DNA from 2 places in the Leucobacter sp. NPDC077196 genome. Region 2 is predicted to be linked to the other one. Evidence: predicted binding sites of a transcription regulator. Region 2 holds the regulator's gene; the other holds the start of a gene.
The links. Region 2 encodes HrcA, which represses chaperone genes, less so after heat shock. Its sites were predicted from a motif close to TTNGCACTCGNNNNNNNCGAGTGCNAA; they were not measured.

Region 1 (14,772 bases), on a different contig from region 2:
GGCGTCCGAGTCGCGCTGCGCCCGCTCAGCGGCCGCAGCGGCCGCATCAGCATCGTCTGCGAGACGTTCCCGCTCTCGCTTCGCGTCTGCAGCCTGGTCGTGGAGCGAGCTCGCCGAATTGACCTCTGTCTTCGCGCGTTCGGCGATGCCGTTCCAGGTTCCCGACACCTGGGATGACATGCTGAACTTCGCCATGAACTCCTCTGGGTCGGACGCCGTTGCGAGCGCGCTTGCGCTCGCAAGTCCCGTCCCGTTGGTGTACATCCAGGAGACCATGCGCCCGAGGGCCTCATCATTGTCGCCGAACGACTGCTCGGCCTGCGCGATGCGAGATCGGAGCGCCTCTTCACGGGCGACCGCTGCCTCGAGCGCCTCCCGTGCCTCCCGCGCACGACTGTGGGCGGCCGCTGCGGCCGTCGTTGCAGTCGTCGCCTCATCACTCGATTGCTGCAATGCGCTCTGCAGGCGTTCGTATTCGGCTTGCGTCGCCGCTTCGGAATCCTGCGCCGCCCGCACTTCAGACCACGTGGGATAGCCGCCCTCGCTGCTCCCGCCATCGACGGCGATCGCCGGTATCGTTCCGGCGAGCACGAGCGAGGCGGCGAGCCCCGCAATCAGGGTGCTCCGAATACAACGATGGGGGCGCATAGCCTCCAGCGTAAGCGATGCTGCAGACACCGGAGCAGGAAGGTGCCCGGAGCCGGCGGGGCGGCCCGAAGCCGGCACCGCTACAACTTGCGCAGCAGCACCTTCTGCACGCGGTGGTCCGATTCCTTGCGCAGCACGAGGCTCGCCCGCGCGCGCGTCGGTCTGATGTTCTCCACGAGATTGGGCTCGTTGATGTTGTTCCAGAACTCATCGGCGATGGCGAGCGCCGCGTCGTCGTCGATCGTCGCGAAGCGACGGAAGTGCGAGGTCGGATCCGCGAACGCGCTCTCGCGCAATTGCAAGAACCGGTGCCGGTACCAGCGCTGAATGTCGGAAGACCGAGCATCCACGTACACCGAGAAGTCGAAGAGGTCGCTGACGGCGAGCGGATGATCCATCGAGGCGGGCTGCAGCACGTTCAGCCCCTCGACGATCAGGATGTCGGGACGACGGACGACGGTGTACTCGCCAGGCACGATGTCGTAAACGATGTGACTGTAGTGAGGAGCCCGCACCTCGTCGACGCCGGCCTTCACCTGGGAGACGAATCGGAGCAGGGCCCGACGATCGTAGGATTCGGGGAAGCCCTTGCGATGCGCGATGCCGCGGCGCTCGAGTTCGGCGGCTGGGTACAGAAATCCGTCGGTCGTGATGAGCTCGACCTGCGGCGTCTCCGGCCATCGCGCGAGCAGATCGCGCAGGATCCTCGCCACGGTCGACTTGCCCACCGCGACCGATCCGGCGATGCCGATGACGAACGGGCTCTGCCGCTCGCTGCCGCGCTGCAGGAAGCCGCGAGTGCGTTGGTGCATCTCTCGTGCGGCGATGGCGTATTGGTTGATGAGGCGGCTGAGTGGCCGGTAGACCTGGGACACCTCGGCGAGATCGAGCGGTTCGCCCAGACCGCGGAAGGCCGCGATCTCGCCCTCGGTGAGCGGCATCGGGGTCTCCCCGGCGAGCCGGGCCCACTCGTCGCGGCCGATCTCGGTGAACGGCGAAGTGAACTCGGGGCGGATGAGCGGGTGCGTGTCGGTGGAGACCGCGGCGCCGGCCGGGGAGGTGTTCTGGGTCATCGTGCATCAATGGTGCCACTAAACTAAGCACCATGTGTGGAATCGTTGGATATGTCGGCCCGAACGACACGGTCGAGGTACTGCTGAACGGACTTCGACGGTTGGAATACCGGGGGTATGACTCTGCGGGCGTCGCGGTGGTCGACGCGACGGGGGCGCTCTCGGTACGCAAGCGCTCGGGCAAGCTCTCCCGGCTCGAGGACCTGCTCGAAGCGAGTCCGCTGGATGCCGCGGGCACCGGTATCGGACATACGCGCTGGGCGACGCACGGCGGCCCGACCGACGTGAACGCGCACCCGCACCTCGGGGATGACGGCAAGCTGGCCGTCATTCACAACGGCATCGTCGAGAACTTCGCCGCGCTCCGTGCTGAGGTCGAAGCGGAGGGCATCGAACTGCTGAGTGAGACCGACACCGAGGTCGTCGCCGCGCTGCTCGGGATCGAGGTTGCGCGACAGGGAGATCTGGAGGCCGCATTCCGCACGGTGGTCGCGCGGTTGCACGGCACCTACACTCTGCTCGCGATGCATCGCGACGAGCCGGGCAAGGTCGTGGCGGCTCGCCACCACTCCCCGCTCGTGATCGGTCTCGGCGACGGCGAGAACTTCCTCGGGTCCGATGTCGCCGCCTTTGTCTCGTTCACGAAGCGCGCCGTCGCCGTGGAAGAGGACAGCATCGCGATCATCACGCCCGCTGAAGTACGGGTCACCGACTTCACGGGCAACACGGTCGAGTTCGAGGAGTTCGAGGTCGAGTGGGACGCGGACGCATCCGACAAGGGCGGCTGGTCGTCGTTCATGGCCAAGGAGATCAATGAGCAGGCTGACGCGGTCGGGAACACGCTGCGCGGGCGAGTCTCGGGGGCCGGCGTCGAGATTCCTGAGCTCACCGCGCTCGGCGATGATCGCCTGCGCGAGATCGATCGCATCATCATCATCGCTTGCGGCACCGCCTCCTACGCGGGACTCGTCGGCTCCTACGCCATCGAGCAGTGGGCGCGGGTTCCCGTCGAGGTGCAACTGAGTCACGAGTTCCGCTACCGCGATCCTGTGCTCTCCGACCGCACGCTGGTAATCTCGGTCAGCCAGTCGGGCGAGACGATGGATACGCTCATGGCCGTCAAGTACGCCATCGAGCGCGGCGTGACGACGATCTCGGTCTGCAACACCCAGAGCGCGACCATTCCGCGGGAGTCGGACGCCGCCGTCTACACGCACGCCGGCCCCGAGGTCGCGGTCGCGTCGACGAAGGCGTTCATCGCGCAGATCACCGCGATCTACCTGGTCGGCCTCCACCTCGCACGCGTACGAGGCACCTTCTCCGCAGAGGAGCAGGCGCGTGCGGTCGAGCAGTTCGAGGCGCTCCCGGCGAAGGTGGCGGAGGCGATTGAGACTCGCGACCAGATTGCGCAGCTCGCGCACTGGATGGCCGATACTCGCTCGGTGCTGTTCCTCGGACGCCACGTCGGATACCCGATCGCGCTCGAGGGTGCGCTGAAGCTCAAAGAGATCGCGTACATCCACGCCGAGGGCTTCGCCGCAGGCGAGCTCAAGCACGGACCGATCGCCCTGATCGACCACGGTCAGCCGGTGTTCGTGCTCGTGCCGAGCCCGCGCACCTCGCCGATCATGCATTCGAAGGTCGTCTCAAACATCCAGGAGATCCGAGCTCGCGGCGCCCGCGTCATCGCGGTGGTGGAGAAGGGCGACACTGCGGTGCTGCCCTACGCCGACGACGTCGTGCGCCTGCCGCTCGCCGACACGCTCTTCGAGCCGCTGCTGCAGGTGATTCCGCTGCAGTGGTTCGCCCTCGAGCTGTCGACCGCGAAGGGTCTCGATGTCGATCAGCCGCGCAACCTCGCGAAGTCGGTTACGGTCGAGTAAGGATGCGGTCGCGTAAGAACTCGATCGAGTAAGAACACGGTCGAGTAAGCAGGGTGCGTCGGGGCAGCAGCGCTGCGGCGCGTGAGGAGCGTGATGATTCTCGGAATCGGCGTCGACACGGTCGATATCGCTCGCTTCGAGCGCACCCTCGCCCGCACACCGCGCTTGCGCGAGCGACTCTTCACGGAGGCGGAGCGCTACCTGCCGGTGCATTCGGTCGCGGCGCGTTTCGCCGCGAAGGAGGCTCTGATCAAGGCGCTGGGCGGTTCTGACGGGCTGAACTGGCACGATATGGAAATCGTGCGCGACACTGACAGGCCCCCGGCCTTCGTGCGAACGGACCGGCTGCTCGCCGCGCTCGCTCTGGCGGGTGCGGCGATGCCGCACGTGTCGATGACGCACGATGGCGGCTTCGCCACGGCGTTCGTCGTGGTGGAGGCGAGGGCGCCAGAGGCCGAGGCCGCGGAGGGGGTGCGATGACCGCGCAGCGCGTCGTCGAAGAGGTGCATCACGTTGCCGATCCCGAGGCCATGGGTGCCCTTGGATCGCGACTGGGGCGTGTGCTCCGCGCGGGCGATCTCGTGATCCTCACCGGCCCGCTCGGAGCAGGGAAGACCACGCTGACCCGAGGCATCGGCGAGGGGCTCGGAGTGCGCGGCCCCGTGCAGAGCCCTACGTTCGTGCTCGCCAGGACGCATCCGTCGCTGGTCGGTGGAGCGCCGCTCGTGCACGTCGATGCGTATCGACTGGCGGGCCCCGATGAGCTCGACGACCTGGACCTCGACTTCGAGGGTTCCGTCGTGGTGGCTGAGTGGGGCGCCGGCATCGTCGATACACGTTCGAGCTGGATCGAGCTCGTGATCGAGCGGCCGATGGGGACCGAAGACGCAGACACCGAAGCGGCCGATTGGTCGGAGGCGCTCATCGAACCGCGACGGATCACCATCACCGGTTACGGCCCGCGCTGGGCGGGGGGAGTACTGCCATGAGTACCACGGCACCAGAGGTGGGGGAGCACGTACTGCTCGCCATCGACACCGCCATCGGCACGACTGTCGCGCTGGGATCGAGGCAGGGCATTCAGATCGCGGCGAGCGATGACGCCAGAGGGCATGCGGAAGCCATCGGAAGGCTCCTCGACGAGGTGTTTCGCGCGGCCGACCTGTCGCCGACGCAAGTGACGGGGGTCGTCGCCGGAATCGGCCCGGGGCCCTTCACGGGGTTGCGAGTCGGAATCGCGGCGGCCCACGCGTTCGCGCTCGGGCGTGGCGTGCCGGTGCTCGCCGTGCAGGGCCACGCAGCGGTCGCTCTCGATGCGTTCGAGCGGGGAGAAACGGGCCAGTTGCGCGTCGTGCAAGACGCGCGGCGCCGCGAGCTGTTCGTGACGCAGTTCGACGGTCTGGACGCGGCGGGCATCCCCGTCGTCGCAGAGGGCCCGACGCTGATGGCGCGCACCGACTACGCGGAGCGAGCGGGCGATCTCTGGCCCGAGCGCATTCCTGCCGCGTCGCTCGTGCTGCTCGCGGCTCGCCGTCTGGCAGCCGGGCGCCCGTTCGACGACGACCGTACGCTCTACCTCCGCGCACCCGATGTCGCGCAACCCTCAGCGCCGAAGCGAGTTTCGACATGAGCGACGGCACCGTTTCCGAATCAGCTCATGCGGTTCCGACGGGCTCCGCAGCTCCCGCAGCTCCCGCAGCTCCCGCAGACCACGCGGCTCCTTCGGCGCGCAGGGCGACGCTCGACGATCTCGATGCCGTGTGGGCGCTCGAAGCCTCGGTCTTCGGCGCCGAGGCGTGGAGTCTGTCGATGATGCGCGAGGAGCTGGTGGGTGATCATCGCGACTACTTCGTGCTCGCCGGTTCGAACGGTGATGTGCTCGGGTACGGCGGCCTGCTCGCAGTCGGTACCGATGCCGATATCCAAACGATCGCCGTGCATCCGTCGCTCAGAGGCATGGGACAGGGACGCCGCCTCATGACTCTCTTGCTCGACAGCGCGGAGGCGCGAGGGGTGCGCGAGGTCTTTCTCGAGGTGCGCGCGGATAACGCCGTGGCGCACCGGCTGTACACGACCCTCGGGTTCGCTGAGATCGGTGTGCGGCCCCGGTACTACCAGCCGGAAGGCGTCGACGCGATCGTGATGCGGCTCGAGGTGCGCGCCCGTAATTCGGCCGCCACGGCACTGGAGGATCAGGCATGACCACGACCGAGCCACTCGTTCTCGGCATCGAGACGAGCTGCGACGAGACCGGCGTCGGCATCGTGCGGGGGCGTACGCTGCTCGCCAATGCCATCGCATCGTCGATGGACGAGCATGCCCGCTACGGCGGCGTCGTTCCCGAGGTCGCCGCACGTGCGCACCTCGAGGCGATGACCCCGACGATCGAACGGGCCCTCGCAGATGCCGGTGTCGCGCTCGCAGATATCGACGCCATCGCCGTGACCTCCGGGCCGGGACTGGCCGGCGCACTCATGGTGGGTGTCTCCGCTGCGAAGGCGCTCGCAGTGGCGCTTGATCGGCCGCTGTACGCGGTCAATCATCTGGTGGGCCACGTGGGTGCTGACCTGCTGCACGGCGATGGGCTGCGCGAGGCCGTCGGCGCCGTCGGCGAGCTCGAGCTCCCGACCGTTGCGCTGCTCGTCTCGGGCGGGCACACGTCACTGCTGCTCGTGCGCGACCTCGTGTCCGATGTCGAACTGCTCGGCGAGACCATCGACGATGCGGCGGGCGAGGCGTTCGACAAGGTCGCGCGGCTGCTCGGGTTGCCGTATCCCGGTGGTCCCGAAATCGATCGGGTCGCGGCTGCGGGGGATCCGCACGCGATCCGCTTCCCGCGCGGCCTCACGCTCCCGAAGGACTTGGAACGGCACCGCTACGATTTCTCGTTCTCGGGACTGAAGACCTCGGTCGCTCGGTGGGTCGAGAAGCGAGTGGCCGCGGGAGGGCCGGTTCCGGTCGCGGATGTCGCCGCGAGCTTCCGGGAAGCGGTCGCCGACGTGCTGCTCACGAAGGCGCTCGCCGCGTGCCGTGACCTCGATGTGCCGCGTCTGCTGCTCGGCGGAGGCGTGGTGGCCAACGCTCGCGTCCGTGAACTCGCCGCGGAGCGAGCCGCGTCGGCCGGCATCGAGCTCCGTGTGCCGCCGCTGTCGCTCTGCACCGACAACGGAGCGATGATCGCCTCGCTCGGGGCGCAGCTCGTCGCCGCCGGGCACGAGCCGTCCGGGCTCGTTTTCGGGGCCGACTCGACGCTCCCGGTGCAGCAGGTGCAGATGCGCTGATGCTCGGGCCGAGCGTCAAGGCCGCGTCGTTCGCGAGAGAAAAGTCGCCATTCGTCGAAGCTGAACGTTATCTTTGAAGTAGGAATGGGGGAATGCGCCTCATCGACGTTCGATCGAAGGAGAATCATGTCCGACAATCTGCCTGGCAACGACCGCAACTCGAACCCGGTTCCGCCGCCTCCCGCCTCGTCCGACGCCGCGCACGCTCCTGTAGCGCCGAGCGCGCCCGCGTACGATCCCGCAGCGACCAACCATGGCGCGCCGGCTTACAACGCCGGGCCGGTGAAGCCGAAAGGGCTGGCGCTCACCGCGCTGATTCTCGGCGTGCTCAGCTTGATCTTCTGCTGGGTCCCGGTTGCGGGCGCGGTTGGCGGCCTGATTGCTCTGATCCTCGGCATCATCGCGCTCCGCAAGGGTCAGTCGAAGGGGCTTTCCATCACTGGCATCATCACCGGCGCGATCGCGCTCGTGATCGGTGCGATTGTGACGATCGGTTTCTTCCTCGCGCTCAGCCTGGGCCTCAGCGCGGTGGAGGAGTGCTCCAATGGCGCCGAGATGGTTGAAGTCGCGGGTCAGATGGTGTCTTGCGCCGGTGTGAACTGATCTGAACCACTTGCGTGGGCGGCGGGCTCGGGAATTTCGATTCCGGAGTCCGCCGTTCGTGTGCCGGCTCAGCAGCGTTCGGCGAGCAGCGCGCAGTGTCTTCCGTCGGCATCGCGCGTGAGCACGAGCGTCGCGTGCTCGCGTCCGCGCAATCTGAGTCGCGCGCGCAGCGCGGCGGGGTCCACGTCGGCGCCGCGCTTCTTGATCTCGAGTGATCCGATGCCGCGGGCCGCGAGAGCCTTTCGCAAATCCTTCTCCTTGACGGGCAGTCGCTCGAGCACCCGGAAGACCTGGGCAAACGGCGTTGAAATGCTCGCATCTGCGGTGAGATAGGCGATGCCCGGGCTCATCATGCCGGCGCCGAGCGTCTCCGCCAGTGCTCCGATGAGGCGGGCGCGAATGACGGCGCCGTCTGGCTCATAGAGGTATTCGCCCATCGGCCGGACGTCGACGTCGGAAGCGTCTGCGGCGGCCGTCATCTCGTGAGTCTCATCCCCCCGATGCACCAGTGCGGCGCGAGAGACCCCGGGCCGCGCGACTGCACCGAACCAGAGTGCCGTCTCGACGACGTGACCATCGACGGACACCCATTGCGCCTCCGCGTCTTCGGGAATGAGGTCGCGATCGAGCCCCGGACCGAGCTTGACGCCGGTCGGCAGCCGTTCCGCGATACCGTACGCGAAATCGAGGGAGGGGGAATAGTCGTCGGGCGATGCGATGCGACGCGTATTGTGATGGCCCGTCGTACGACGTGCGGGATCGAGAAAGGCGCCGTCGACCGCTGAAAGATCGAAGGCCGCTGCATCGCCTGAGGCGACGACAGGCGACGGCACACCGTTGCGCGCGGCGACCCGTGCGAGATTGTGCGCGGCGATGCGGGCGGTGAACGCATCGAGTTCCACGGCGACGGGCGCGAGGCCGTACGTGAGGAGAGCGATCGATTCCGTACCGAGTCCGCACCCGAGGTCGGCTACCCGATCGCAGCCGGCGTCGCGGAAACGGGCCGCGTGGCCGTGCGCGATCGCGATCCTCGTGGCCTGTTCGAGCGCCGCAGGTGTGAAGAGCAGTTCGCGTGCGAGACTCCCGAATTTCGCACGAGCCTTCTCTCGAAGTCGGGCCTGCGTCAACAGGGCGGCAACTTCATCCGGCGCGCGCCCGGACGAACGGAGACCGCGGCCAACGGCGTCACTGGTCGAACCGGATTCGAGCGCCGCGCAGACGTCGCTCAACGCGACGATGCCGTTATCGCTGAGCAGGAACTCCCATCCCGGGAGCGGTTCCGTCGACGCGTGCTCGCGCCGGGTGATCAATACGACGAGTAGGAATCGAACCCCGACATTGTGCTGCCGACCGCCGCAAAAATGGTGAAGAGGAAGCCGATGTAGATCACGATGAACAGCGCGAGGAATACGAAGTACGCATACCCGATAATGAGCCCGGTGAGCGCGATGCCGCGACCCGCGTCCCCGGTGCGCTTGATCTGGCTGAGCCCCATGTGGCCGAAGACGATGCCGGCGATGGGGCTGAGGAACGCGAAGATGATCGCGAGGAACGCGAACGTGTTGGTCTTGTCGAGCGTCGTTCCGCTCGGCGCAGTCGTGAACTGCTGCGAGTCGTACCCCTGCTGCGGCTGATACGCGGGGGGCTGGGGAGCATTCGACTGCTGCGGAGCCTGATGCTGCTGGCCGTAGGGCGCGTTCTGATCCAGGTGCGGCAGGGGAGTGGTGGGCTGCTCGGGGTACTGTGGCGTGGACATTGCTCCTCCATCGGTGTGCGTCGAATCATCTGACTGCGAGCGACGGACCCGTTGGCGGTGCCAGTTCAGGGCGTCGATCCATTCTAGGCACGGCGCGCTGTTCGCTGTCGGCGATTCCCCGCTGCGACGCTGGCACTCCCCTTGCACGAGTGCCAACGAGAGCCATAGACTCTGGGGTAGACGCGCTCGCATGGGGCGGGCGTGTACACACTTCAGACATTGGAAAGAGGTCAACCGTGTCGGTCGCCATCAAGCCGCTCGAGGATCGTATCGTTATCAAGCAGGTCGAGGCAGAGCAGACCACCGCTTCCGGTCTCGTGATCCCCGATAGCGCCAAGGAAAAGCCCCAGGAGGGCGAAGTTGTCGCGGTGGGTCCGGGTCGTATTTCTGACTCCGGCACCCGTATTCCGCTCGACGTCGCCACCGGCGACATCGTGATCTACTCGAAGTTCGGCGGCACCGAGGTCAAGGTCGGCGGCGACGACTACCTCGTCCTGTCGGCTCGCGACATTCTCGCAGTCGTCACCCGCTAGCAGCGGCGCTCCAGCGGCCCCGGCGATCCTCACGGATCATCGGGGCCGCTGTCGTGTGCGGGCGCGCGACGGGAGTAGACTGCTCCGATGCGGCGGACACGTGCGGGACTCGGTTTCGGTCTCGGCGCGTACCTCTGGTGGGGCGCATTCCCGTTCTACTTCGGCCTCATCGCAATGGTCGGCCCCCTCGAGGTTGTGCCATGGCGAGTGGCTACGACGCTCGTCTTCTGCCTGCTGCTCGTGACTGTCACGAAGCGCTGGCACCGGGTCCGCGTGATCCTGCGCAATCCACGACTGCTCGGGTGGTTCGCGCTCTCTGCGCTGTTCCTCTATGCGAACTGGCAGATCTTCGTCATCGGCGTGATGACCGGGCACGTGCTCGAGACGGCGCTCGGATACTTCATCAACCCGCTCTTCACCATCCTCATCGGTGTGGTGTTTCGCAAGGAGCTTCTCAGTCGGTTGCAGTGGGTCGCGGTCGCGATCGCGGGCATCAGTGTGCTCATCGCAGCCATCGCCTACGGGTCGTTTCCATGGATCGCGCTGGGCATCGCGCTCTCGTTCGGGCTGTACGGAGCCGTGCACAAGCACGCGGGCGAAGCGGTCGACGGCATCACCGGGCTCACGATCGAAACCTTTGCCACGCTTCCCGTCGCCGCAGTGCAGCTCGGCCTGATCGCGGCGACCTCCGGGTTGACGGCCTTCACGTTCGGTACCGGCATCACGACGCTCGTGCTGTTCAGCGGCATCGTGACCGCGATCCCGCTGATCCTCTTCGGCGAAGCCACTCGGCGCCTTCCGCTCGCCCACATCGGGTTCCTGCAGTTCTTGACGCCGATCCTCGGATTCTTCTACGGCGCGTTCGTGACGCAGGAGGAGATCACGACGGGGCGTTGGATCGGCTTCATCGGCGTCTGGATCGCCCTCGTCATCCTGATCATCGACACGGTGCGGCAACTCCGACGTTCGCCGACGGCGCAGGTCAACACGGCCCCGATTCCCCTAGACTGAGAGACGGTACGGGCGCCGCATCCCGGTCGCCCGCGAATCTCTGAGAGCCCCACCCACTACACAGATAGAGGTTCCATGGAACAGCGTGACCCCTTCGCGTTCACCGGTCTGACCTACGACGATGTGCTCCTGCTGCCAGCGCACACCGACGTCATCCCCAGCGAGGCGGACACCGCGACCCAGCTGACCCGGCGCATCCGCCTGCAGATCCCCCTGATCTCGGCGGCGATGGACACGGTGACGGAAACGCGTATGGCGGTCGCCATGGCGCGCAACGGCGGTCTCGGCATCCTGCACCGCAACCTCTCGATCCAGGATCAGGCCGAGATGGTCGACCGGGTGAAGCGCAGCGAAGCAGGAATGATCACCAATCCCGTCACGACCTCGATCGACGCATCGGTCGCCGAGGTGGACGCGATCTGCGGCGAGTACCGGGTCTCGGGTCTGCCCGTCGTCGATTCGAACGACGTGCTGCTCGGCATCATCACGAATCGGGATATGCGATTCATCGACCCGAAGGATCGCTCGCAGGTGCGGGTCGAGGACGCGATGACGCGCATGCCGCTCATCACCGGACCCCGTGGAATCTCCCGTGACGACGCTGCCGCCATCTTCCGCAAGCACAAGATCGAGAAGCTTCCGCTCGTCGACGGCGAAGGCCGCCTCACCGGGCTCATCACGGTGAAGGACTTCGACAAGGAGGAGCAGTACCCGCTCGCCACGAAGGACGATGCGGGACGACTGCGTGTCGGCGCCGCCGTGGGATTCTTCGGCGACGCATGGAAGCGCGCGAGCGCTCTCGTCGAAGCTGGCGTCGACGTGCTCGTGGTCGACACTGCGAACGGGGATAGCAAGGGTGTGCTCGACATCATCGCGAAGATCAAAGCAGACCCGGCGTTTGCGGGTGTCGACGTCATCGGCGGCAACGTAGCGACGTACGCGGGCGCCAAAGCCATCGTCGATGCCGGTGCTGATGCGGTGAAGGTCGGCGTCGGGCCGGGGTCGATCTGCACCACGCGCGTCATCGCCGGTGTGGGCGTTCCCCAGGTCACCGCCGTGTACGAGGCCGCGAAGGCCGCGACCCCGGCCGGCGTGCCGGTGATCGCGGATGGCGGCCTGCAGTACTCGGGCGACATCGCGAAGGCGCTCGTCGCCGGTGCATCATCCGTGATGATGGGGTCGCTGCTCGCCGGCACCGATGAGAGCCCGGGAGACCTGGTGTTCGTCGGCGGCAAGCAGTTCAAGAACTACCGCGGCATGGGATCCCTCGGCGCCTTGCAGACGCGCGGCGAGCGCACGTCGTACTCGAAGGATCGCTACTTCCAGGCCGACGTGCCGAGCGATGAGAAGCTCATCCCGGAGGGTATCGAGGGGCAGGTGCCCTACCGTGGGCCGGTCGGCGCCGTGAGCCACCAGATGATCGGTGGCCTCCGTCAATCGATGTTCTACGTCGGAGCCCGCACGATCGTGGACCTCAAGGAGCGCGGCAACTTCGTGCGCATCACCTCGGCCGGATTGAAGGAATCGCACCCGCACGACGTGCAGATGGTCGTCGAAGCGCCGAACTACAAGCGCTGACACTGCGAGTGTGCGAGGGGGCCCGGATCGATCGCGGTCCGGGCCCCCTCTCGTGCGCCCGGCGCGGCACGCCCAGCCGCCGCCAGATAGACTGGTCGGGTGAGTAACGAGATCGAGATCGGCCGCGGTAAGCGTGCACGTCGCGTGTACACCTTCGACGAAATCGGCATTGTGCCGACGCGTCGTACTCGAGACCCCGAGCTCGTCTCGACGTCGTGGTCGATCGACGCCTTCCAGTTCGACATCCCGGTGCTCGGCGCGCCGATGGACTCGGTCATGTCGCCGGCCGCCGCGATCGCGCTCGGTCAGCTCGGCGGTCTCGGCGTGCTGAACCTCGAGGGACTCTGGACCCGACACGAGAACCCCGAGCCCCTGCTTGCGGAGCTGGCGGGCATCGACGACGAGATCGCCGCCGTGGCGCGGATGCGCGAACTGTACGCCGCGCCGATCCAGGCCGAGCTCATCACCGCCCGTCTGGGCGAGATTCGCGATGCGGGAGTCACCGTAGCCGGGGCGCTGTCACCTCACCGCACCGCGCAGTTCACCGAGACCGTGGTGAACGCCGGAGTCGATCTCTTCGTGATTCGGGGCAACACCGTCTCCGCTGAGCACGTCTCGCAGGAGGGGCGGGAGCCCCTCAATCTGAAGCAGTTCATCTACGAGCTCGACGTTCCCGTCATCGTGGGGGGCGCCGCCACCTATCAGTCTGCGCTGCACCTCATGCGCACCGGCGCTGCCGGCGTGCTCGTCGGCTTCGGCGGCGGAGCCTCGTCGACCACGCGCGCCACGCTCGGCATTCGCGCACCCATGGCCAGTGCGATCGCAGACGTTGCAGGCGCGCGCTCCGACTACCTCGACGAGTCGGGTGGCCGCTACGTGCATGTGATCGCCGATGGCGGCCTCGGTACCTCGGGCGACCTGATCAAGGCGATCGCCTGCGGCGCAGATGCAGTGATGCTCGGTACCGCACTCGCGAAGGCATCAGACGCGCCGGGTCGCGGATGGCACTGGGGCCAGGAGGCACACCACGAGGATCTGCCGCGCGGCAAGCGCGTGCAGGTCGGATCCGTGGCACCGCTCGCGGAGATCGTGAACGGCCCCGCGAACGTCGCCGACGGCAGCGCGAACTTGATCGGTGCGCTGCGCCGCGCCATGGCGACTACGGGCTACTCGGAGCTCAAGGAGTTCCAGCGCGTGGGCGTTGTCTACGCCGAGCGCTGAGTAGCGACAGGTGGCCTCGCGCAAGCTGGAGTACCTGGGTGAGCCGACGCTCGCCCAGGTGATGCGGCGACCGAGCTGGATTCTCGCGCTGCTGCTGGCACTCGGCATTGCCGTCGCATTCGCCGCGCTCGCGCAGTGGCAGGCGGGCATCGCCGTGCAGTCGCAGCAGCAGGAGCAGGTCGACACGGAGTCGGAACGGCCGCTGGCGAGTGTGACCTCCTTCGATCGGGGAGTCACCGATGCCGGAGCCGGCGTGGTCGTGCGGCTCGGCGGCGCGTTCGTGGCCGAAGATTTCGACGTCGTGTCGCCGAGGGACAACGGCGGCACCAGCGGGGCGTGGGTAGTCGGGCACCTGATCACCGATGGGCCAGACGCAGAGCCGGGCGCTCACCTCGCGGTCGCGGTCGGCTGGGCGCCGTCCGTTGCGGAAGCCGAGCGGTCGGCCGACGCGCTCGCTGCAGCATCGGCGGCGTCGGGGGAGCGCGAGCTCACGGGACGCTACATGCCGCCCGAGGGTCCGCAGGTGCCCGATGCCGATGAGGATCCCCTGACGATGCGCGCAATGGTGCCGGCTGCGCTCGCCAACCTCTGGAGCACGGTGGACGGGCCGGTCTACTCGGGCTACCTCGTGCTCCATGATGATTCGGGATCCGCTGATGCGTTGGGTGCGGCATCGCTCGACCCGATCGACTCAGTCGCGCCCCTCGCCGCCGACGCCGTGAACTGGTTGAACGTCTTCTACGCACTCGAGTGGCTCGTGTTCGGCGGCTTTGCCATCTTCTTCTGGTACCGGCTCGCACGAGACGCGTGGGAGAAGGAGCACGAGTTGCTCCTGCTCGAAGCCGAAACCACCCCCTGATCCTCCCCTGGCACCCCGGTCATCGGTGCCGTTCGCCCGCCGTAGAATGGAAGCCATGCAACTGCAGCCCAAGCCCGCCGACTACCCCCGCATTCGGAAAGCCCTGAGTTTCTACAAGGTGACCTCGGTGATCACGGGCGTCATGCTGCTGATGCTCTGCGCCGTCATGGTGATGAAGTACGCCTTCAACGTGCAGCTGTACCTCTTCACCGAAGACGGTTTCGCGCACTTCTACGACCTCGCACCCGAGGGGATTGAATCGGACTTCCAGGCGAGCGGGTTCGACCTGTTCAAGGCGATCCTCATCGCCCACGGATGGTTCTACG
Region 2 (14,772 bases):
GCTCCGACACGTGCTCCTGCATCAGCGCGACGCGCTCGGATTCGAGGCGTTCAGAGAGCGCGATCGCGGTCTCAGGCGCCGAGGCGATCGCGATCGCGAGCGCCTGCGTCGTGCGCTCGGTGTGCCGGTACTCTGCCCGCCGGCTGTCCCACATCAGCAGCGCTGTGACGATGACGCTCACTGCCAGCACTCCGGCCATCAAAATCGCGAAGACGCGCGAGGTGGCACTCGATCGACCTTCGTGACTCATGAGTCACATCATCTCATGTCGACGGGCCTGCTGTACCGGCTGGGGCAGGCCGAGTCCGATATGCCCGAAAAGAGCTGAAGACGCGGATGCGGCCTAGCGTGATTGCGCACCGCGGGTGTGCCGCAGAGGCGCTCTCGGATCGGTGCACACGAACAACGGCGTTCTCAGGAGGAACATCATGGCCGCGACAACACCCAGTGAATTCGGATCGTCACCGCGGAAGCAGCGAAGGAAGGCGTGGGACAGGCACACCTGGCTCTACGTCGCCGTCATCGCTGCCGTTGTGCTCGGCGCGGTCGTGGGGCTCGTGTTCCCGGGCTTCGCCGTCGGGCTCGAACCGCTCGGCAAGGCGTTCGTCGGCCTCATCAAGATGATGATCGCCCCGATCATCTTCTGCACCATCGTCATCGGCGTCGGCTCGATCGCGAAGGCCGCAACCGTCGGAAAGATCGGCGGGCTCGCCCTCGCGTACTTCATGACCATGTCGACCTTCGCTTTGGCGATCGGGCTCGTCGTGGGCAACCTGCTCCACCCGGGAACCGGTCTCGACATGCAGGGCGCGGAGTACGCGGTCGAAGGCGAAAGCAGCAGCACGCAAGACTTCGTGCTGGGAATCATCCCGACGACGTTCTTCTCGGCCTTCACAGGCGAGAGCGTGCTGCAGGTGCTCTTCATCGCGCTGCTCACCGGCTTCGCCCTCCAGGGTCTCGGCGATCGAGCGGCTCCCGTCATGGAGGCGATCCGGCACCTGCAGACGCTGGTATTCCGCATACTCAGCATGATCCTCTGGCTCGCGCCGCTCGGAGCATTCGGCGCGATCGCCGCCGTCGTCGGGAAGACGGGAGCGACAGCGATCTGGAGTCTCGGCGTGCTCATGATCGGTTTCTACATCACCTGCATCATCTTCATCGTCGGCGTACTCGGGACCCTGCTCTATGCGGTCACACGCATCAACATCTTCGCGCTGATGAAGTATCTCGGACGCGAGTACCTCTTGATCGTCGGCACCTCGTCGTCCGAGTCGGCCCTGCCGCGCCTCATCGCCAAAATGGAACACGTGGGCGTCTCGAAACCGGTCGTCGGCATCACCGTTCCCACGGGCTATTCCTTCAACCTCGACGGCACCGCGATCTACCTCACCATGGCCTCGCTCTTCATCGCCGCGGGCATGGGCGACCCGATGAGCGTCAGCGAGCAGATCGGGCTGCTCGTCTTCATGATCATCGCCTCGAAGGGGGCCGCCGGGGTGACGGGGGCGGGCCTGGCGACACTCGCGGGTGGGCTCCAGGCGTACCGGCCCGAGTTGGTCGACGGAGTGGGGGTCATCGTGGGCATTGATCGATTCATGTCCGAGGGACGAGCGCTGACCAATTTCACCGGCAACGCGGTTGCGACGCTGCTGCTCGGATCGTGGACGAAGCAGATCGATACTCAGCGCGTGCGTCGCGTGCTGAGCGGCGAGGTGCCGTTCGACGAATCGACGCTCAGCAGCGATGAGCACGGGGCGCGCACGCTCTCCGCAAGGCCCGCGGTCACCAGCGGGCGAATGCCGCGTTCATGACCGCAATCGCGGCGGGGCCGGCAGAGGAGGTACGGAGCACGGTGTCGCCGAGCAGCAGCACCGTTGCTCCGGCCTCCTGGAGCGCATCGAGCTCATCGTCGGAGAAACCGCCTTCCGGTCCGACCACGAGCAGCAGCTCCTCCGGCGGGCGCCCCGCTGTCGCTGCGGATCGCGCCCACGTCGAGAGTCTCGCGGTGCCGCGCGGGTGCAGCACGACCACCGCTCGATCCTCACGCGCGGCGAGCTCTTGCAGATCCCGCAGCACGAGAGGTTCGCGCACCACGGGAATGCGCGCGCGCATCGACTGCTTAGCGGCCTCGCGGGCGATGCGCTGCCACTTCGCGCGTCCCTTCGCGACCTTCTCCGGCCCGCCCGGGCCGTCCCAACGTGACACGGACCGCGCGGCCTGCCACGGCGCGATCGCGTCGACGCCGAATTCTGTGGACTGCTCGACGGCGCGCTCATCCCGGTCCCCCTTCGCGAGGGCCTGCACGAGCACCAACCTGGGCGTGCTCTCCGCTGCACGCGGGTGAGCGAGATCGATGCGCACCGTGAAGCGGTCCTTGGAGACGGCTTCGACCGTTCCCTCGGCGTACGCGCCCGCGCCGTTGCCGATCGAGGTGCGCTCACCGACCCGCAGACGACTCACCCGCACTGCATGGCGCGCCTCATCACCGCCGACCTCGACCAGCGCCCCAACCACGAGGTCAGCTTCGTCGAGATCTTCGCGGTAGTAGAGGTTCGCCACGATCAGCCCTGACGGAAGAAGCGATCGCGAATCTTGCCGAAGAAGCCCTGGTGGAACTCACCGAGGTGCGGAGCATCGTCCTTGCGCAGCGACGCGAGCTGCCGCACGAGATCCTTCTCCCGATTCGAGAGCTTCGTCGGAGTCGCGACCTGCACGGCGATCTTCAGATCACCGCGGGTGGTGCTGCGCAGGCCCTGGATCCCGCGACCGCGCACCGTAAGCATGTCACCCGACTGCACGCCGGGCTCGACCTCGACTTCGACCTCGCCGTCGAGCCCCGCGAGCTTCGCATCGGCGCCGAGAATCGCGTCGGTCATGGAGAGCTGCATCGTGCACAGCAGGTCGTTGCCGTCACGACTGAATATGTCGTGATGCATCACGCGGAACTCGATGAACAGGTCGCCATTCGGTCCGCCGCCGGGGCCGACCTCTCCGCCGCCGCGCATCTGCAGGCGCGTCCCGGTATCGATGCCCGAGGGCACCTCGATGGGGAACGTGCGGCGTTCGCGCACGCGCCCCTTACCCGCGCACTGCACGCACGGATGCTCGATGATGGTGCCGTAGCCCTGGCAGCTGCCGCACGGATGCATCGTGACCACGTTGCCGAAGAGCGAGCGCACCTGGCGCTGCACCTGCCCCTGACCACCGCAGACGTCGCAGGTGACGGGATGGGTGCCCGGCTGGCAGCAGCTGCCCTGACACACCTCGCAAAGCACGGCCGTGTTCACGGTGATCTCGCGCTGCGTGCCGAAGATGACGTCTTCGAGCGAGACGTCGACGCGGATCATCGCATCGTCGCCGCGCTCCGAACGTGACCGCGGTCCGCGCTGGCCCGCGCCCCCGAAACCGCCGCCTCCGAAGAACGTCTCGAAGATATCGCCGAACCCTGCCGCACCCCCCTGCGATCCTCCCATGTCGTAGTGCTGCCGCTGCTCGGGGTCGCTGAGCACGTCGTAGGCGTGAGTCACGCTCTTGAACTGCTCGGCCGCGTCCTCGCTCGGATTCACGTCGGGATGCAACTGACGCGCGAGGCGCCGGTAGGCCTTCTTGATCTCTTCGGCGGTCGCTTCGCGGGTGACGCCGAGGGTCTCGTAATGATCGGCCACGCTGTATCGCTCCTCAGGGTAGGGGGTGAAGTTCGGTCGGACGGGAGGTGCGGTGGCTACCGCTCCTCCCCCAGGAATCGGTTGAGGTAGCGCGCAATCGCGCGCACCGTGGCGATGTTGCCGGCGTAGTCCATACGCAACGGCCCCAAGACGCCGAGTTTGGAGATGGCGATGCCGTCCTCGTACTTCGAGGCGATGATCGACGTCTCAGAGAGGCCGTACGCCTCGTTCTCGCGACCGATCGACGCCGAAACATCGCGATCGTCGTGCACCAGCTCGCCGAAGAGCCGGAGCAGGGTGACCTGCTCTTCGATGGCCTCGAGCACCACCGGCAGCGATCCGGCGAATTCACCGCCGGGGCGCGACAGGTTGGCTGCCCCGGCGACCGCGATGCGATCGTTGCGGTTGGCCTGCAGCTGGCCAGATACCACCGCGAGTACGCGACGCACGAGATCGATCTCGTCGGGCTGCGACCACGCCGAAATGTCTTCTTCGAGCCGCGCCAACGCGGCCGTCGCCGTCTCCACATCGCTGCCAACTGCCGCATCGGCGATGCGTTGGCGCAGACCGTGCACCCAGGCCTCGGTCACTCGAGAAGCCGGCAGCAGGGCGACCTGCTGCTCGACCACGCCGCTTCCCAGGATGAGAACGCTGAGTACACGATCCTCACCGATGGCGACCAGGTCGATGTGGCGCACCACGGTGCGTCGCAGCGACGGATACTGCGCGACCGCGACCTGATTGGTGAGTTGCGAGAGCATGCGCACCGTGCGCGCCATGACGTCATCGAGATCGGAAGACTCGCCCAAGAACCGTTCGATGGCCGATCGCTGCGCAGAGCTCAGCGGGCGAATGCGCGCGAGCGTGTCGACGTAGAGGCGGTACCCCTTGTCGGTCGGGACGCGACCGGAGGAGGTATGCGGCTGGGCGATCAGTTCGTCTTCTTCGAGCAGCGCCATATCGTTGCGGATGGTCGCGGCCGAGACGCCGAAGCTGTGGCGATCGACGATCGCCTTCGATCCCACGGGCTCGTTCGACGATACGTAGTCGCCGACGATCGCGTGCAGCACCGCGAGGCTGCGCTCTGAAACCATCGCCCCTCCTGACCCTGGCACTCACTTGATCCGAGTGCTAAGTCTAGCGCAGCCCGGCCACTGCAGAGCCGGTCGCGCTCGCAGCGAACACGCCCACACACTGCGGCAGAAGTGCCAGGTTATGCGCCCAGCAGTCGGTGCACCACCGTGTCGGCGAGCAGTCGCCCGCGCAGCGTCGGCACGAGGCGACCGGCGATCGCGGAGCGCCCCTCCAGCAGCCCGTCAGCAATCAGCTGCGGGATCGCGCGGCGCTCTGCGGCGCTCAGCACATCCGCCGGCAATCCGTCGACGATCCTCGTCTCGAGCAGGATGCGTTCTTCGCGTCGCGAAGATTCCGAGAGCGTCTCACGAGAGTGCGCGGGCGAAATGCCCTGCGCCATTCGCTGCGCGTAGGCACCGGGATGCTTCACGTTCCACCAGCGCACTCCGCCCACGTGACTGTGCGCACCCGGACCGGCCGCCCACCAGTCCTCGCCCGTCCAATACGCCAGGTTGTGCCGCGAGCGCGTCTCGGGCGAACGCGACCAATTGCTGATCTCGTACCAGGAGAATCCCGCAGCTGCGAAGCGCGCCTCGGCCAGCTCGTACATCTCCGCGTGCAGATCCTCGTCTGGCTCGGCGACCTCTCCTCGTCGAATCTGGGCGGCCAACTTCGTGCCGCGCTCGATGATGAGCGCATACGCCGAGATGTGATCGGGCTCGCACGCGAGAGCCGCGTCGATCGAGCGCTCCCAGTCGCCGAGACTCTCGCCCGGCGTGCCGTAGATGAGATCGACGCTCACCTGGAGCCCGGCCTCGCGCGCCCATTGCGTGACCAGCGGCACGCGCTCAGGAGTGTGCGTGCGGTCGAGCGTGGCGAGCACGTGCGGCACCGCCGATTGCATTCCGAAACTCACGCGCGTGAACCCCGCGTCCGCGAGCGTCTGCAGGTATGCGGCGTCCACGGAGTCGGGATTCGCCTCCGTCGTCACCTCCGCTCCGGCCGCGAGCCCCCACTCCTCACGAATGCGACCGAGCATCGCGGCGAGGTCGGACGCGGGGAGGAGCGTGGGGGTGCCTCCGCCGAAGAACACGGTCGACACGGGCCGCTCGGGCAGCCCAGCACCGCGGAGCACTCGTGCGCCGAGCGCGAGCTCCTGCCCGACCTGCGCCGCGTAATCGTCGCGGGTCGTTCCTCCGAGCTCGCTCGCCGTGTAGGTGTTGAAGTCGCAGTATCCGCAGCGCACACGGCAGTACGGCACGTGCACGTACACGCCAAAGTTGCGTGATTCGGCGCCGACTGCGACTTCGGGCGGAAGGGAGCCGTCTTCGGGAGCCGGGTCGCCGTCAGGCAGCGCGCTGGGCACAGTGCTCTTCGGTGCGAATGTTACTCGCGATGCTCAACGTTCTCTGCGTCACGGGCGCTTGCTCGGCCGACGCTGATGAGCGACACCGGCCGGCTCAGCGCGATCGGCCGGCTCGGCGCGATCGGTCGGCTCAGCGCGATCAGTCGCGGGCGCAGTGTCGGGCTCCGGCTCCGGCTCTGCCTCCGTCGCGGGCTCTGGCGATACCGGCTGCTCCGGTTCGGGCTGCGGCTCAATATCATCAGCCTGCGCACTCTGGACCGCGGCCTGCTCGTCGTCAGCTGCCTGCCCGAGGTCGGGAGCGGGCTGCGCGCCAGGTGCGAGCGCGGCAATGCCGAGCTTCACGGCGTCAAGGGCAGCGCGCACGTCGGCGCGGCCGCGAAGTCCGAGCAATCCGTTCTTCGGCGCTGCGACGAATCCGCGCGCGACTGCCCACACCGTGTCGTCGGCGCGGAACTCGATGAGAAAGAGCTGCTCGCCGACGGCCCCCGCTTCGTCGCCCGTGCCCCACGCAAAGCCGACGCGGCGCTCCTCGTCGACGGTGTACACCACCAGCACGCTTCGGGGATCCTGACCCTCGACATGCAGCACCGCAGTGGTTCCCGCGACGATGTAGGGCTCTCCGTCGGGGCCGAACTGCTCCTCGACCTCCCCGGCGGCCTCGGGCATTCCATCATCCGTGAAGCTCGGGCCGACGTACTCGGAGCCGCCACCGCGAACGATATCGGTGACTCGAACGCCAGAGCCGCGCTGAGCTCCCCAGGTCATCAGCAGGCTCGACGCGATCAAGAATCGCTCCTGCCCGCTTCCGAGACGCAGTTCTTCCTCGTACGAAGTCATTCCCTCCGGGGGAAACCGAACGATGTCGGGATCCTTCGAGGCGCCGACCGCCGCGTAGGCGACCGGCATCTCCACGTGGCTGCTGCGGCGAGCAGGCTGACCCTTGCTCATCGCTTGCCCCCTTCCTTGCCCTCCACATCGCCCGAGAGTGCAGCGATGAATGCCTCCTGCGGCACCTCGACGCGTCCCACCATCTTCATGCGCTTCTTGCCCTCTTTCTGCTTTTCGAGCAGCTTGCGCTTGCGACTGATATCGCCGCCGTAGCACTTCGCGAGCACGTCCTTGCGGATCGCGCGGATCGTCTCGCGTGCGATCACTCGCGCGCCGATCGCCGCCTGAATCGGCACCTCGAACTGCTGTCGAGGAATGAGCTTGCGCAGGCGCTCGGCCATCATGGTTCCGTACGAGTAGGCGTTGTCCCGGTGCACGATCGCGCTGAACGCGTCGACGGCTTCGCCCTGCAGCAAGATGTCGACCTTGACGAGGTCGGCCTCTTGGTCTCCGCTCGGTTCGTAGTCCAGGCTGGCATACCCCTGGGTGCGACTCTTCAGGTGATCGAAGAAGTCGAAGACGATCTCCCCGAGCGGAATGCTGTAGCGCAGTTCGACGCGTTCGCCGAGGTACTCCATGCCCAGCAGGCTGCCGCGTCGACTCTGGCACAGCTCCATGATCGCGCCGACGTAGTCCTTCGGCGCCAGAATGGCCGTCTTCACCACGGGCTCGCGCACGCTCGAGATCTTCCCATCCGGGTACTCGGACGGGTTCGTCACCGTGATCTCGCGCCCATCGTCGGTGGTCACTTGATAGATCACGCTCGGAGCCGTCGCGATGAGGTCGAGATCGAACTCGCGGCGCAGCCGCTCCGAGATGATCTCGAGGTGGAGCAGACCGAGAAACCCGCAGCGGAAGCCGAAGCCGAGAGCCACCGAGGTCTCGGGCTCGTACTGCAGCGCCGCGTCCTCGAGCTTCAGCTTGTCGAGCGCCTCGCGCAGCACCGGATAGTCGCTGCCGTCGAGCGGATAGAGCCCCGAGAAGACCATCGGCTTCGGGTCGGTGTAGCCCGGCAGCGCCTCGGTCGCCGGGTGGCGCTTCGCCGTGACCGTGTCCCCCACCTTCGAGAGGCGCACATCCTTCACGCCGGTGATGAGGTAGCCGACCTCACCGACGGCGAGACCCTTGGTCGGGGTGGGCTCGGGTGCCGAGACGCCTACTTCGAGCGCCTCGTGCTCCGACCCCGTCGACATCATCTGCACCTTTTCGCGAGGCGACAGGTTGCCGTCGATCATGCGCACGTAGGTGACCACGCCACGGTAAGGGTCGTAGACGGAGTCGAAGATCATGGCGCGCGGCGGGCCATCGGCATTGCCGACCGGGGCCGGGATGCGCTTCACGACACTGTCGAGCAGCTCCTCGACGCCGGCGCCCGTTTTGCCCGACACCTTGAGAATGTCTTCGGGCCGACCGCCGATGAGGTCGGCGATCTCGCGCGAGACGCGCTCGGGATCGGCCGCGGGCAGGTCGATCTTGTTGAGCACGGGAATGATCTCGAGATCGTTCTCCATGGCGAGGTAGAGGTTCGCGAGCGTCTGCGCTTCGATGCCCTGCGCCGCATCCACGAGCAGGATCGCACCCTCGCAGGCCGCCAGCGAACGAGACACCTCGTAACTGAAGTCCACGTGCCCGGGGGTGTCGATCATATTGAGCGCGAAGTCTCCATCGTCGGTTCGCCAGTGCATACGCACCGCCTGCGACTTGATGGTGATCCCTCGCTCGCGCTCGATATCCATCCGATCGAGGTACTGCGCGCGCATCTCGCGATCGGGAACAGTACCCGTCACCTGAAGCATGCGGTCGGCGAGCGTCGACTTCCCGTGGTCGATGTGCGCGATGATGCAGAAGTTGCGAATCTTCGCGGGGTCGGTCGACGCCGGTACTGGAGGGTTCAGGCTGCGTGGAGACATTGTCCGCAATTATCGCACGCGCGGGCGACGGTTCGTACGCTGGACACGACGTCGCAATCCGGTGCGCGTCGCACTCCTGCGAGAATGTGCTCATGCCTCGCGTCGTCGCCCTGTATCGCTACCCGGTCAAGGGATTCACCCCGGAACGCTGCGATCGGATCACCGTGCAGCAAGATGGCCGCGTGGTCGGCGACCGCGTGCTCGCGTTCCGCTTCGCGCAAGCGGCGGTGCCCGAGCTGCGCGACGGGCTCGACTACTGGCCGAAGGCGCGGGGGCTCGCTCTGCAGGACTTTCCCGCGCTCGCCGCACTGCGACTCTCGTTCGACGCGGCGGAGCGCCGCATCACGATCTTTCAAGACGAATCGGTTGTCGTGACTACGGAACTGGACGATGCGGGGCGCGAGTGCCTGGTCGATGCGGTGACCGAGTTCGTGCTCGGCACGCACGAAGGAAAACGATTGCAGCGCCCAGGGCGACTGCCGCTCGAGCTCGTCGGCGACGGCGTGCACTCCCGCTTCCAAGATCGCGAACAGGGTTACGTCTCACTGCACAGTCGAGCGAGCGTGCTCGCGCTCAGCGCCGTGATCGACGAGCCCTCGGCCGCCCGTGTCGATCCCGCGAGCGGTGCCGGCGAAACGTCGGCGCTGGACGATCGCCGCTTCCGATCGAACATCGTGATCGACGGCGTCGAGGCGTGGGACGAGCTCGGCTGGAGTGGACGGGTGCGCATCGGCGCGCTCGAGTTTCGCGTCGCCGAGCCGATTGTGCGGTGCCTCGCGACGCACGCGAATCCCGAGACCGGTGAGCGGGACGCGCGGGTGCTCACCGCCTTGACGCAGCGCATCGGCCAGGAGGAGCCGACGCTCGGCACCCTCCTCCTCCCCCGCGAGTTGACCGCGCCCGTGCGCGCCGGAACGGAGCCGGGAACCGCCCGCTGGGGCGAGATCAGCGTCGGCGACGACGTGGAGCTCCTCGATCCGGCGGCCTGAGCGGCCTGAGCGCGCTGTGCGGCACGCCCCCGTGGACTGGGATCCGCTCACCGATTCTGCTAGACTCGGTTCTTGGCTTGCGTGTGGTTTTCACCACACCACCCGTAAGGTGCCCTCTCTCACCGCGCGGAACAACCCGTCAACCGGATCTAAAGGACACATCTCAACGTGGCAAATATCAAGTCGCAGATCAAGCGCATCAAGACCAACCGCAAGGCGACCGAGCGCAACAAGGCGTACAAGAGCGAACTCCGCACCGTTGTGCGCGCAGCCCGCGAGGCTATCGCCGGTGGCGACAAGTCGGTTGCCGAGGCGAAGCTGAAGGCCGCTGGCCGCAAGCTGGATAAGGCTGCCTCGAAGGGCGTCATCCACAAGAACCAGGCAGCGAACCGCAAGTCGAAGCTTGCCGCGCAGGTGGCAGCGCTCTAACTCGCGCTCGCAGTCGATTCAGGCCCCGCTTCGGCGGGGTCTTTTTCGTGCCCGGAGCCGGCATGGCGACAGCTAGACCCGCCCCCGTTTGGCGACGAACAAGAGGTACTTCTCGAGGGCGTACTCGGGGTCGCGGCTGCCACCCTTGAGCCGCCACTCGGTCTCCGCGGCGAGGTCGATCGCGCGGGCGAGATCTTCTTCACGCCACCCGCGCACCTCGCGCAGCGCACGGTCGACCTGCCACGGCGCCATACCGAGCTCCTTGGCCAACTGGCCGCCGGATCCTGCCGCGCCGTACACCCGCGCCATCGCCCGCACTTTCATATTGAGCGCCGCGAGCATCGGGATCGGGTCCGTACCGGTTGAGAACGCCTGGCGCAGCAGCACGAGCGCATCGGCCGCGCGCCCGGCGGTCGCAGCGTCGGCCACACGGAACGCGTTCGTCTCGACGCGGCCCTCGGTAGCCCGCGTGACCTGATCCTCTGAGATCCGCGTGCCCACATCCGACACGAGTTGTCCGATCGCACCCGCGAGCTCGCCGATCCCGCCCGAGTACGCCGCGGCCAGCTGACGCGCGGCGCCGGGCGTCACCTGGGCCCCCAGGCGCCGAAACTCGGCCTGCACGAACGCGAGGCGATCCTGATCCTTCTTCACCTCAGCGCAGACCACCTCGATACCGTCGCCGGCTCCCCCGCGCACGAGATCGAGCAGGGCCTTGCCGCGCTGGCCGCCCGCGTGCCGCAGCACCAGCGTCGTATCGTCTGCGGGTTCGGCGACGTATCGCTTCGTGTCCTCGAGAAACGCATCCGAGCACTTCTCAACGCTCTCAACGCGAATCAGCCGGGGTTCGGCGAACAGCGACGGGCTCGCGATCGTGAACAGTTCACCGGCCGTATACGCAGCGGCATCAACGTCATGGACCTCGAGATCGGTATGCGCATCGGTCAGCGCGGCACGAATCGCTTGCCCGGCGCGATCCGCGAGGAATCCCTCGGGTCCCGAGATCAGCACGACCGCCGCCGGACGCGCGTCGCTCCACTCGACCTGCGGAATCTTCGTCTTCGCAGACGCTGCTCTGGGAGCTGCTTTTCGTGCCTGTGCCACCCGTCCAGACTACCGTTCGAGCGGGCGCGGGATCGCGCAGGTTATCCGACGAGACCGCCGAAGAGCAGTGACACCATCATGGCCACGATGACCGAGTTGAAGGGGAACGCGAAGACCACGTTGATGCGGACCAGCGTCCAGGCCTTTCGCGATCGAACCCGCGCCGAGACTGTGGCTGCCATGGTCGAGAGCAGCACGGCGAGCGTGAGGTAGTCGGCAAATCGTGGCGCGCCCGGCAACTCGCGACCGTCAGCAACCCCAACGCGACGAACTGGGATTGTGTTGCCACAGGTACTCCCCACTACTCGCCGTCCTCGACCCAGATGTCGAGCGCGCCGGGCGCCCCGCTGACCGCGATCGCGCCCATCTGGTCGGTTCGCAGCACGGCCGTGCGCGAGCGCCGCAGACCAGCAATCGTCGACGGGGCCGGATGCCCGTAGGAGTTCTCCGCGCCCACCGAGATGAGCGCGACCTCCGCCGAGCTGGCGGCGAACACCCCGGGGTCGTGGTCTGCAGACCCGTGGTGCGCAACTTTGAGCACGTCGGCCTCGAGGCGAACACCGGTACGTTGCAGTGCGAGCTGCTCGTCCTCTCCCGTGTCGGCCAGCATGAGCACCGAGATGTCACCGGCTCTGACTCGAAGCACCAGGCTCGCCCCATTGGTGTCCGGCGGGGTCACGCCGGACTCTGGGGCGAGCACCTCCCATGACAGTCCGCCGACCGCGTCAGCCATTCCGCGTGTGCCGATCTGCGTGGGCACCTGCGCCGCATGGAGTTGTGCGAGCACCGGGCGCGCATCGCCGTCCTCCCGGTTGTTCGGGGCGACGATCGCTTGGTCCACACGGTCCAGGACCTCACTCAGCGCTCCGACGTGGTCGCGGTCGTCGTGAGTCAGCACGAGTATGGCGATGCGCTGCACGCCAAAGCGATCCAGGCAAGAGCCGAGCATCTCGCGATCGTCGCCGGTGTCGACGAGCATCACGGCCCCGGGGTTCTGCGGGTCGCGAAGCAGAAACGCATCGCCCTGACCGACATCGCAGGCGACCACGCTCCAGTCGTTCGGAATCGTGAGTCTCTCAGTCGTCGGAACGACGAGCGTCGGCCCGATGAATACTCCGATCGCGGCGCAGAGAAGACCCGAGATGCAGACGACGACGCGTCGGGGGCGCGGTAGCTTCCGCTCCCACGGCACCGGGCCGCTCGTCACAGGCGACTCGGCTCGCGCAACTGGACGTTCTTGGGCACCGCGCTCACCGAACCGCCGCTCCAGCAGCCACCACGCGACGAGCACCGCGGCTTCCACTGCTGCGAGCAGGAGCGCGCCGAACCAGCCGCCAGGCCACGCCCACCGTGCGCCGGGCAGCGCTGACGTGACTTCGGCCGTGGCCGCGATCCAGCGAGCCGGCAGGCTTCCCAGCCACACGAGCGCCGAGGCCGCCATCGGAGCCACGGGCGCGGCGAGCATCGCGAGGAGCCCGAGCCCAGTTCCCCAGGGCGCCGCCGGCGCCGCGAGAACGTTGGCGATGAAGCCGGCTGCGGGAAAGCCGGCTTGCACGAGGAGGAGCAGTGGTCCGCACGCGAACTGCGCTGCTACCGCGACGGCGATCGGAAGCCTCACCCATTTCGGACTCGGCACTGCACGCCCCAACGCCGCAGTGAGGTAGGGCACCCACAGCAGGATTCCGGCGGTCGCCGCGACGGAGAGCGCAAAACCCGGTTGCAGCGCCTGCCACGGATCTGCGACGAGGAGCACGAGGATCGCGAGCCCCAGTCCGGGAAGCGCAATCGCACGCTTCCCTCCGAACGAAGACAGCAGCACGACGCATGCCATGACGGCTGCCCGCTGGAGGCTCGGGTCGGGCCCTACGACGGTGACGAACCCCGCTAAGGCGAGACCGCCGAGCAGCAGTCTTCCGCGACGCGGAACGCCGAGCCAACCGGCCAAGGCGGTCATCGCGCCCACGACAAGGGCGCAGTTCGCACCGGATACCGCTACGAGATGTGTGAGCGAGCTCTCCTGCATCTTCGAATCGAGGCGCGCAGACACGAGCGATGTGTCACCCACCGCGAAGCCCGGGACGAGCTCTGCGCCCGCGATGCTCGAGGCCGCTTCGCGGAGCCCGACTCGGAGATGCGCCGCGAGTCGCGCTGTTCCGGTGCGCAACGAACCCCACGCTCCCGCCGCAAGGTCGTCGCGTGGTTGTTCGAAGGAAGCGATCCGTATCCCGTACCGCGCAGATGAACCAGGATCGAGGGCGACCAGCGTCCCCACGACGCGGAGCGGTGTGCCTGGGCCCCAGAGCAGGGCTCCTTCACTGTGCGAGGGGCCTGCCGGTCGCTCGTTCGATTCACCGCGGCGACTTCCTGGCGTCGCCTCCGAGATCGCCGCTGAACGTGCCGGCGAAACGGTCGGCGCAACGTCATCGTCGAACCAGAGCACAACGGGCATCTCACCGCGCTCAGAGTGCGCAGAGGCACGCACCCATGACGAACGATTGCCGCTCGAATCTGAGGAGCTTCTCGGAAACCCGCGCAACTCGAGATCGATGGTTTGCGCGCTCTGTCGTGCCGCAGCCTCGGCGAACTGCGGGTCCGCTCGAACGACTTCGAGCGCGTCGATTCGTGCGCTGAGGAGCACCAGCATCGCGCACCCCAGTGCGACGAACGGCAACAGCAGCCCGCCCCGTCGCGTGCGGACACACGCAATCCCGACGATCCCGACGGTGAGTGCCGCGAGCCCGAGCCAGCGGCCGCTTCCGGGAACCCCGATCGCACCCGCGACCAGTGCCCAGGCCAAGACTGCCGGAGCGAACACGCGCCATGTCCCGGGCGGGGACCGCGACGACTCGTTCATGGCACGACGAGATCTCTGAGGCCATCGAGGGTTTTCGTCCCGATGCCCGGCACTTCGAGCAATTGGTCGACCGCCGTGAATCCGCCGTTCGCGTCACGCCAATCAACGATCCGCTGCGCCAATGCCGGCCCGATGCGGGGCAGCGTGTCGAGGTCGGCAACGGTCGCCGCGTTCAAGGAGACCGTGCCCGCACCGGCGGATCCCGACTCTCCTCCGCCCGCCGATGCGGCTGCTGAGCTCTCCGCACCTCCTGCACCTTCTGCGCCTCCCGCACCTCCCGCACCTCCCGCGGCGAGCGACGGATTCGCCTTCCAGGCCTCGGCGAGTTCGGCGTCGGGCACCATCACCTGCTCCCCGTCGGCAACCGTGCGAGCGAGATTGACGACGTCGAGTACAGCACTCTGCGTCACCCCGCCAGCTGCGTCGAGCGCGTCGGCGACGCGCGATCCCGCTGGCAGTTCCACGACGCCGGCATCGTTCACCTCGCCGACCA

Region 1: the regulator HrcA is predicted to act here: its motif matches at 9,374-9,400, upstream of groES (co-chaperone GroES).

The regions. Positions count from the first base shown of each region.
Region 1 covers NZ_JBFBML010000001.1:377,446-392,217, forward strand. The annotation lists gene AB0O71_RS01850 (hypothetical protein) at 1-648, opposite strand, end outside; gene coaA (type I pantothenate kinase) at 729-1,721, opposite strand; gene glmS (glutamine--fructose-6-phosphate transaminase (isomerizing)) at 1,754-3,604, shown strand; gene AB0O71_RS01865 (holo-ACP synthase) at 3,698-4,084, shown strand; gene tsaE (tRNA (adenosine(37)-N6)-threonylcarbamoyltransferase complex ATPase subunit type 1 TsaE) at 4,081-4,593, shown strand; gene tsaB (tRNA (adenosine(37)-N6)-threonylcarbamoyltransferase complex dimerization subunit type 1 TsaB) at 4,590-5,234, shown strand; gene rimI (ribosomal protein S18-alanine N-acetyltransferase) at 5,231-5,806, shown strand; gene tsaD (tRNA (adenosine(37)-N6)-threonylcarbamoyltransferase complex transferase subunit TsaD) at 5,803-6,885, shown strand; gene AB0O71_RS01890 (hypothetical protein) at 7,012-7,488, shown strand; gene AB0O71_RS01895 (class I SAM-dependent methyltransferase) at 7,557-8,798, opposite strand; gene AB0O71_RS01900 (DUF4190 domain-containing protein) at 8,795-9,244, opposite strand; gene groES (co-chaperone GroES) at 9,481-9,777, shown strand; gene rarD (EamA family transporter RarD) at 9,865-10,788, shown strand; gene guaB (IMP dehydrogenase) at 10,864-12,366, shown strand; gene AB0O71_RS01920 (GuaB3 family IMP dehydrogenase-related protein) at 12,466-13,587, shown strand; gene AB0O71_RS01925 (SURF1 family cytochrome oxidase biogenesis protein) at 13,598-14,446, shown strand; gene AB0O71_RS01930 (DUF3817 domain-containing protein) at 14,502-14,772, shown strand, end outside.
Region 2 covers NZ_JBFBML010000006.1:59,367-74,138, forward strand. The annotation lists gene AB0O71_RS07990 (ATP-binding protein) at 1-250, opposite strand, end outside; gene AB0O71_RS07995 (cation:dicarboxylase symporter family transporter) at 429-1,811, shown strand; gene AB0O71_RS08000 (16S rRNA (uracil(1498)-N(3))-methyltransferase) at 1,783-2,559, opposite strand; gene dnaJ (molecular chaperone DnaJ) at 2,562-3,665, opposite strand; gene hrcA (heat-inducible transcriptional repressor HrcA) at 3,722-4,759, opposite strand; gene hemW (radical SAM family heme chaperone HemW) at 4,879-6,105, opposite strand; gene AB0O71_RS08020 (DUF1990 family protein) at 6,154-7,053, opposite strand; gene lepA (translation elongation factor 4) at 7,050-8,903, opposite strand; gene AB0O71_RS08030 (MOSC domain-containing protein) at 8,996-9,892, shown strand; gene rpsT (30S ribosomal protein S20) at 10,061-10,321, shown strand; gene holA (DNA polymerase III subunit delta) at 10,394-11,425, opposite strand; gene AB0O71_RS08045 (hypothetical protein) at 11,467-11,664, opposite strand; gene AB0O71_RS08050 (ComEC/Rec2 family competence protein) at 11,727-14,222, opposite strand; gene AB0O71_RS08055 (ComEA family DNA-binding protein) at 14,276-14,772, opposite strand, start outside.